2 regions of the Janthinobacterium darwini genome follow, and region 1 is predicted to be linked to the other one. Evidence: predicted binding sites of a transcription regulator. Region 1 holds the regulator's gene; the other holds the start of a gene.
What was found. The regulator FNR, encoded in region 1, switches genes on or off when oxygen is low (the NO sensors DNR and NnrR bind a similar motif). The targets are predictions, from matches to a motif close to TTGATNNNNATCAA.
Positions count from the first base shown of each region.

Region 2: ACQ4WZ_RS14780 (DUF3079 domain-containing protein) is a predicted target of FNR. The motif match lies at 2,613-2,626, and genes of this name have one in related genera.

Region 1 is NZ_JBNYXX010000004.1:347,837-352,217, reverse strand. Features, by position in the region: gene ccoG (cytochrome c oxidase accessory protein CcoG) at 1-951, shown strand, start outside; gene ACQ4WZ_RS22865 (FixH family protein) at 1,006-1,530, shown strand; gene fnr (fumarate/nitrate reduction transcriptional regulator Fnr) at 1,534-2,292, opposite strand; gene ACQ4WZ_RS22855 (response regulator) at 2,532-4,381, shown strand, end outside.
Region 2 is NZ_JBNYXX010000001.1:3,205,766-3,210,146, forward strand. Features, by position in the region: gene ACQ4WZ_RS14765 (TetR/AcrR family transcriptional regulator) at 1-351, opposite strand, end outside; gene ACQ4WZ_RS14770 (MFS transporter) at 609-1,754, shown strand; gene ACQ4WZ_RS14775 (prolyl-tRNA synthetase associated domain-containing protein) at 1,767-2,261, opposite strand; gene ACQ4WZ_RS14780 (DUF3079 domain-containing protein) at 2,330-2,527, opposite strand; gene ACQ4WZ_RS14785 (GNAT family N-acetyltransferase) at 2,883-3,290, opposite strand; gene ACQ4WZ_RS14790 (hypothetical protein) at 3,595-4,341, shown strand.

The DNA.
Region 1 (4,381 bases):
GCCAAGCACCTGGCATGGGGCGCCATCGCCCTGTGGACGGGCTTTACCTTTGTCGGCTATTTCACGCCGATCAAGGAACTGGCGCGCGAGGTGACCACCCTCAATTTCGGTCCCTGGGAATGGTTCTGGGTCTTGTTCTACAGCCTGGCAACCTACGGCAACGCAGGCTGGCTGCGCGAGCAGGTGTGCAAATACATGTGCCCCTACGCGCGCTTCCAGAGCGCCATGTTCGACCAGGACACCCTGATCATCACTTACGATGCCAAGCGCGGCGAACCGCGTGGCGCCATCAGCAAGAAGGCCGGCAACAACGACAAGCTGGGCGACTGCATCGACTGCACCCTGTGCGTACAAGTGTGTCCGACCGGCATCGATATCCGCAACGGCCTGCAGTATGAATGCATCGGCTGCGCCGCCTGCGTCGACGCCTGCAACAGCGTGATGGACAAGGTCGACCGGCCGCGGGGACTGGTACGCTACAGTACCGACCATGCGATGGAAAACAACTTCAGTTCGAAGCAGATCCGCCAGCGCGCCATGCGCCCGCGCGTGCTGATCTACACTTCCATCCTGGCCCTGATCATCATCGCCGTGTGTACTTCGCTGGCCCTGCGCACGCCCCTGAAAATGGACGTGATCCGCGACCGCGGTTCGATGGGACGCGAAGTGGAAGACGGCATGATCGAAAACGTTTACCGCTTGCAGATCATGAACACCTCGGAGCAAACCCAGCATTTTAAAATCAGCGCTTCCGGCTTGCCGGGCCTGACCTTGCTGACGCGCGAAGAAGTGACCTTGCAGCCGACGGAAACGCTGGGCTGGCCGATCCGCCTGCGCGTGCCGCACGGCGTGGGCGAGAAGGGCTCGAACAAGATTGCGATCGAATTGCACTCGCTGGACGACCCATCGTTGCATGTGCGTGAAAGCGCGGTATTCATCGTACCGCGCTAATGTAGGAAGGCCAGTCCCCGGATGGGGATTGGCCGATTAAACAGGAGAAATATCATGTCCGACAGTCTCAAGCTGCAAGCCCCCGTTGCCCCGTGGTACAAGCATCGCTGGCCATGGCTGCTGATGATCGGTCCCGGCCTGTCCGTGGTCGTCGGCAGCTTCATGGGCTATATCGCGTTTACGCAGCCTGATGCGCTGGTGGTGGGCGATTACTACAAGCAGGGAAAGGCGATCAACCAGGACTTGCGGCGCGATACTGTCGCCAGCGACCTGGCGATGGATACCAGCCTGTCGTATGACGTGGCGTCAGCGCGCCTCAGTGGTTCCGTGCACAGCTTCGGCAAGGCTTACCAGGGTCCGCTGCAGCTGCATCTGGCGCATGCGACCTTGCCGGAAAAAGATATCAAGCTGCTGGTGCAGCCCGATGCGGCCGGCAACTTCTCGGTAGCGCTGCCGATGCTCGAGCGCAGCCGCTGGCAAGTGCTGGTGGAAAACGACAAACGCGAGTGGCGCCTGTCCGGCATCTGGACCTGGCCGCTGCAGCGCAGCATCGCGCTGCACGCGGATGAAGAGCTGTAAGACTTACTTGCAGACGTCCGTACCGGCCGTAATGGCCTTCAACTTGGCCGGCTGCAAGATCTCGATCTCGCGGTTGGAGACGCGCAGCCAGCCTTCCTTCTTGAATTTGGACAATAAGCGGCTGACGCTTTCGATGGTCAGGCCCAGGTAGTTGCCGATTTCCTCGCGCGACATGCGCAGCTGGAAATTGCTGCCCGAATAGCCGCGCGCCTCATAGCGCGAGGCCAGGTTGACGATGAAGGCGGCAAAGCGCTGCGTCGCCTGCATATTGCCCAGCAACAGCATGACGCTTTGCTCGCGCGTGATTTCCTGGCTCATCATCCGGTGGAAATGGCGCAGCAGGGTAGGCATACTGCCCAGCAATTGTTCCAGGCTGGAAAACGGGATTTCACACACTTCGCTATCTTCCAGCGCTACCGCATTACAGTGGTGGCGGTCGGCGCTGATGGCGTCCATGCCCAGCAGTTCTCCTGCCATCTGGAAGCCCGTCACCTGCTCTTCGCCACCCGGATTGATCTGGTACGTCTTGAAGTGCCCCAGGCGGATCGCGTACAGGTTCTGGAACGAGTCGCCGATGCGGAACAGCGAGGCGCCGCGCACGATCTTGCGGCGGCGGCCGATGATCTGATCCAGCCTGTCCATGTCGCCCACATCGAGGCCCATCGGCAGGCACAATTGATGCATGCTGCAGGTCGAGCATCGCGCACGCAACGCTTCCACGGTCACTGTGGGCAAGGTGGGAGTGAGGAGCGCTTCAGTCATGTCGGTACCTTTTAGAAAATGCAATACCGAGTTTACTGCATACACGGTTGCCGTGTGCCAATTTCACCCCAATTGCGCTGAATAAACGACGTTCTGACTTTAATTATATGGCAACATCGTCAAAAGCCCTTGCAGCGAGGGCAATTTGCGCGGCACCGCTTGCCAAGTTGATGTATTGATAGGAAAATTCCTGACAGCATTATCTGCCGCCTGTGCCGCCCGGTACTGAAAAGGAAATCATGAAGCCTCTCGGCATCAAAGCAAAAGTCGCCTTGGCCACCAGCCTGACCTCGATCGCCATGATCGCACTGGTCACCATGATCCAGTTGCAGCACATGCGCGCTGACTTCACGCGAGTACTGCTGAGCCAGCAATCTGCCCTGATCACCCGCACCGCCGCCGAGCTCGACGACAAGCTGGGCATGCTGCTGCAAATCGTCACCCTGACGGCCAGGCAGCAGCCGCCGGAATTGATCGCCCAACCCGCCAAGCTGCGCGAATACTATTCGCGCCGCTCGATGCTGGTGCTGTTCGACGACGTGCTGGTGCTCGATGCGCAAGGCGCCATCGTGGCCGACATGCCGCTGGTCACGGGCCGCGCCGGCATCAATGTTGCCGAGCGCGAGTATTTCCAGACCGTCCTGCGCACACGCCAGCCCATGATCACCGAGCCGATGCTGGGCAAATCGAGCGGCATGCCCATCGTGCAGATGGTGGCGCCCGTGCTCACCGCCGATGGCCAGGTGGCCGGTGTGGTGATCGGCGTGCTGCGCCTGTACAAGGACAACCTGCTGGGGCGCCTGCGCTCGGAAAAGATCGGCAAGAGCGGCTATTACTTCATTCTCACGCGCGGCGCCGTGCCGCGCTACGTGCTGCACCCCGATACCAGCCGTTTGCTGCAGCCGCGCCAGCCGAACGCCAACCTGACGACCACCCAGATGCTGAAGGACGATGGCGAAGGCAGCATGGTCAGCACCAACAGCCGCGGCATCACGGCCGTCAACAGCTTCAAGCGCCTGAAATCGGTGAACTGGCTGCTGGCCGCCTCGCTACCCATCGAGGACGCCTTCGAACCGTTTGATGGCGTGCTGTACCGGCTGGTGCTGTGGAGCATCCTCGCTTCGCTGCTGGCCGCTTTTGTTCTGGGCTGGGTTACCGTGCGCCTGCTGTCGCCGCTGGTGCGCCTGCGCGATACCCTGCTGGCCCTGCGCACCAGCGGCAGCCGCTTCACGCCCGTGCCAGTGCAGCAGCGCGACGAGATCGGCGAACTGACGGAGGCGTTCAACGGCCTGATGTGCGAACGCGACCGCCTGCAGCAGGAACTCGAATCGCGCGCGGCGGAACTGGAACTGGAGCGCGACCGGGCCGAGGCGGCCAACCGGGCGAAGAGCGACTTCGTGGCCAACATGAGCCATGAAATCCGCACGCCCCTCAATGCCGTGCTGGGCATGGTCTATTTGCTGGGCAATACCAGGCTCGACACGGAACAGCGCAAGTATCTGACCATGGTGCGCGTGGCGGGCCAGTCGCTGCTGGGCATCCTCAACGACGTGCTCGATTATTCGAAGATCGAAGCGCGCCGCATGGAATTGTCGCCCGTCGAGTTCGACCTTGACGAAGTCATGAATACCCTGGCCACGACGATGACGATGAATGCGGGCGAGAAGGAGCTGGAACTGGCCATCGCTGTCGAGCCCGACGTGCCGCGGCGCCTCGTGGGCGACGCCCAGCGCCTGCAGCAAATCCTCGTCAACCTGGCCGGCAATGCCATCAAGTTCACCGAGAGCGGCGAAGTGGTGGTGGCCGTCAGCCTGGCCGAGAGAGAAAACGGGTGCGCCTGGCTGCGCTTCGAAGTGCGCGACACGGGTATCGGCATGACGGAACTGCAGCAACAGCAACTGTTTTCCGCCTTTTCACAGGGCGACCAGAGCATCACGCGGCGCTTCGGCGGCACGGGCCTGGGCCTGGCCATCAGCAAGCAACTGATCCACATGATGGGCGGCGATATCGCCGTGGCCAGCAGCGAAGGCAAGGGCAGCCGCTTCTGGTTCAGCGTGCCCTTCGAGATGCTGGAGCAGCCGGCCGAGAC
Region 2 (4,381 bases), on a different contig from region 1:
GCTCATGCAGCCGAGCGCCACCATGCAGCCGGGAGGGTGACCCGGCTCGGACTGCATGCTGGCCGACTGGCGCAAGGCCAGCTCGATGGCCGCGCGCGGCGCCATGCCTTCGTCCCACAAACACTCCGTCACGCGCGCAAAGGTATCCAGGTAGCACTGCGCCGCCTCGCGGAACAACGCTTCCTTCGAGCCGAACGCCGCGTAAAAGCTGGGCGCGGAAATGCCGCCACCCAGGCTCGCCTTGAGCTGGCTCAAGGACGTGGATTCATACCCTTGCTGCCAAAATAAAAACATGGCCTGCTCGACCGCTGCCTGCCGGTCAAACGTGCGCGGCCGTCCCATTTGCGCCATCCATCGCTCCTTCTCATCTACTTAAAAGCTACTTACATACTACTCGATACAAAAGTCGTTGACAACGCTGCGCCCCATCGCCTATATTTATACCGATCGATACATATATACCACAGCGACGCTCAGGGGCACTCCTGCGCCTGGCCGACTCGTCACACTTCCAAGGATATTCAGCTTTGCATCACGTCACGCTCACCACCGGACCCAGCCCAGCGCTGGCCGTCCGCCTCCCCGTCTCGGGCCTCCTGGCCCTCGCAATGACGGGTTTTATCTGCATCGTCACGGAAACCTTGCCCGCCGGCTTGCTGCCGCAGATCAGTGCGGGACTCGGCATCAGCGCCGCGATGGCCGGGCAAATGGTCACGGCCTATGCCCTCGGTTCCTTGCTGGCAGCCATTCCGCTTACCATCGCCACGCGCGGCTGGCGACGCCGCAAGGTGCTGCTGCTCACCGTCATCGGCTTTCTCGTGTTCAATACCGTCACGGCCCTGTCATCCCACTACTGGCTGACACTGGCGGCCCGCTTCTTTGCCGGCATGGCAGCCGGGCTGGCGTGGAGCTTGCTGGCCGGCTATGCGCGGCGCATGGTGGCGCCGCAGCAGCAAGGCCGCGCCCTGGCGCTGGCCATGGTGGGCGCACCCGTCGCCCTATCCCTGGGCGTGCCGTTGGGCACCTTGCTCGGTTCGCTAGTCGGCTGGCGCGCCGCATTCTGGATCATTTCCGCACTGACATTGATCCTCATCGCCTGGGTGCTGGCGAAGGTGCCGGACTACCCCGGCCAGTCCGTCCATGAGCGCCTGCCCCTGCGCCGCGTCTTCACGACGCCCGGCGTGCGTCCCGTGCTGGCCGTCGTCATTGCCTGGATGCTGGCGCACAACATTCTCTACACCTACATCGCCCCGTTCGTGGCGCCTGCCGGATTGACGGGCCGCATCGACTTGGTCTTGCTCGTCTTCGGCGCCGCCGCCATGGCTGGCATCTGGATCACGGGCAGGCTGGTTGAACGCCACTTGCGCGCCACCGTGCTGTCCAGCCTGGCCATGTTCGCCACAACTGCCCTCGTGCTGGGCCTGGCCTCGCACATGCCTGCGGTCATCTATGCCGGCATGGCCGTCTGGGGCCTGAGCTTTGGCGGCGCGGCAACGCTGTTGCAAACGGCGCTGGCCGACACGGCCGGCAGCGGCGCCGACGTGGCCTTGTCGATGAAGGTGGTGGCGTGGAATGGAGCGATTGCGGCTGCGGGCGTGGTGGGCGGCGCCCTGCTGGAAACCTGGGGCGCGGGCGCCTTCCCATGGGCCATGCTTTCCTTGCTCGTGCTGGCTTTCGTGCTCGCCTGGTCGGCCTGCAAACATGGCTTCCGACCGGGACGGCGCAGCGGTAACGCACCCGCCGCCGGGCATTGAAATAGCTGCCGTTTAATCAGCCGCCGGCACCGTCACGATGCGGGGCACATGGCCTGTATGCGTGAGGAAACTGACCAGGGCGGCGTGCGACAGCGCCACCGTGGCCGTGTTGCGCAGCGGATGGGCTTGCACAAATTCAGCTTCCCACACGGCCTGGTCCAGCACCAATTCCACCGCCTGCGCGCTGTCGTGTAGCAGGGCAAACAGGCTGACGGATCCGGGCGTGATGCCCAGGTGCTGCAGCAGGCGCTGGGGCGAGGCCATGCTCAGCTTGCTGGCCGGCAGCAAGCGCCCCAGCGCAGCCAAGTCGATGCGCTTGTCGAAGGGAACGATGACGAGCAAATGCCGGCGGCCCTTCTCGTCGCGTACGAACAGGTTTTTCACCATCAGGCCCGGCATGGCCGGCACGTGAATCAGAGCTTCATCGATGGTGTGCACGGCCGGGTGCTCGACCAAAGTGTCATCACCGGCGTTGCTTGCCAGCCAGCGGGAAAGGGTTTCATGCATTGTGCTTCCTCAACTCGGCGCGATGAGCAATTGTAGCGGGTCGCTGCTTCGTTAGCTGGCTGTCACCGTCAAGGTGTTTTCTCAGCCTCTTCCCTGTCGGCCGCCGCCAGCCCCCAGTCATTCCAGCCTTCTCCAAACAGCTCGATCGGATGCTGCGTGCGCTCGGAACCATTGCCGCAGCGCATGGCGTCCGGCGGACAATACTTGTCGCAGCCCCAGCAGATGCGTTCGGGGTTCTTGGGGTTCAAGGGAAAAGGCTTGGCCATGGGAGGGGCGACGGAGTCGGTTGAGGTCTTACTGTTGACTCTAGGCCAGGCGCAGACGCCGGTCAAATGCATTTCGGTGGGAAACTTGTCCGGAATCAATTCTGCGCAGATGGGTGGTGTGGCGGCAAAGCGCAGTACCCTGCCAGCACGATACGCGCGACATTGACACTGCCATCAGTGTCCCGCTTTGATGCTTTCCCGCCACAGGTCGGAGGCGAACAGGCCGTGGCTGCCTTACAGGCCCAAGTGGGGTCTGGGCTAGCGTCTTGGCGAGGCGAGCGGGGTCTTGTGCCAGCGTTTCGGCGAAGGCGTAGAGGCGTTTCTTGGGGGCGCAAAAGTGCCTGAAAGCGCTCACTCAATGTTTGCGCCGAATAACGTATGCATTGCCGGCAGCTTCAAAACCAAGCGTCGGATAGTAGGACATGGCATCGGGAGCGGAGAGCAATATCAGGGACACTTCGTCGCCGATGACTGCCTGGGTGCGCTTGACCAGCTCTTTGCCGATACCCAGGCCCTGGTATTGCTTTTCTACCGCCAGGTCCGAGAGATAACAGCAATACGCATAGTCGGTCAGCGACCGGGCCAGCCCCACGAGCTCGCCATCCACCCATGCCGACAGCAAGAGGCAAGGCGCGGCAAACATGCGCGCGATTCTCGGGAGCTCGCTGGTGGGCCGCTTGATGCCGGAATGATCGAAGACACGAACAACATCCAACGGATCAAGAGGAAAGTTATGACGATATTCGACAGTGATATTTTTCATCGGTTCACGGGTGCAAGGATATCGCCCATGCGAAATCTCTTCTATGCAAATAGTATAACCAGGCAGCGATGGTCCAGGAATGTGGACGATACGACATAAGTGAAAAGTCGGGTCCCTGGCGCCGATGCTTGAGCGCCAGCGTCGAGAGCGAGAGGCGCCAGAGGCTCGATGCTGCCAACGACCACATCGCCGGCATGCCGCCACGCTTATTCAAGCGCCCCCAATCTGTTAAAATAGTTCAAAAATTTAGTGATTAGATCATGAATAACCCGTATTTTTTAGCCACAAGGAATGTGCTTAGCAAATGAAAGCCATTATATTCTGCACCAGCTTTATAAAAGATGCCCCATCATGGGAAAGCCGGTATCAACGGTGGCTCGATTATTACGAAGACATACCAATCAATGCAATAAAAAAAATAATGATTGACGATGGCTCGCCATTTCTTCCACCCGCCGAAATCATCAATACAATTTCCCATAGCGCTCCGCTGGCTTCAAATACAGAAAAAAATCTCATCATTCGCTTCGATAACAATCTTGGACGACAAAGCGGAGCTGACTACCCTGGCTGGTGGCGCAGTTTTCTCCACTCGGTCAAGGTGGCCAATGAATTAGGCGTGGATAAAATAATCCATATCGAGTCTGACGCCTATATCATGACGCCTCGCTTGGTAAATTTCATCAATGAAATAGAATCAGGCTGGAATGTCCTGTGGTCGCCGCGCTATCGTTTCCCGGAAACGGCCATTCAAGTCATCTGCAGAGATCAGTTTGACATTTTTGAAAAAATAAAAGACGACCATCCAGATTATTCTTTCCCGGACATTGCGGAAAGACTGCTTCCTTTCACGGCTGTACACCAGCAGTTCAAAGGGGACCGCTACAGCGATTTTACGAAAAACAGATGGATATTTCGTTCGCGAAAATTCAACAAAATCCCAATTTTCAAACATGTATTTTTCTGGGAAACGATACCGCCGGATGCAGACTTTGTCACACAAGGCATTAGCCGCCAACAATTCGTATTCAGACGGAATGAAGAAGCCTGACTTTGTCATGGCGTGGAACACGCCAACGCGCACATGCCAG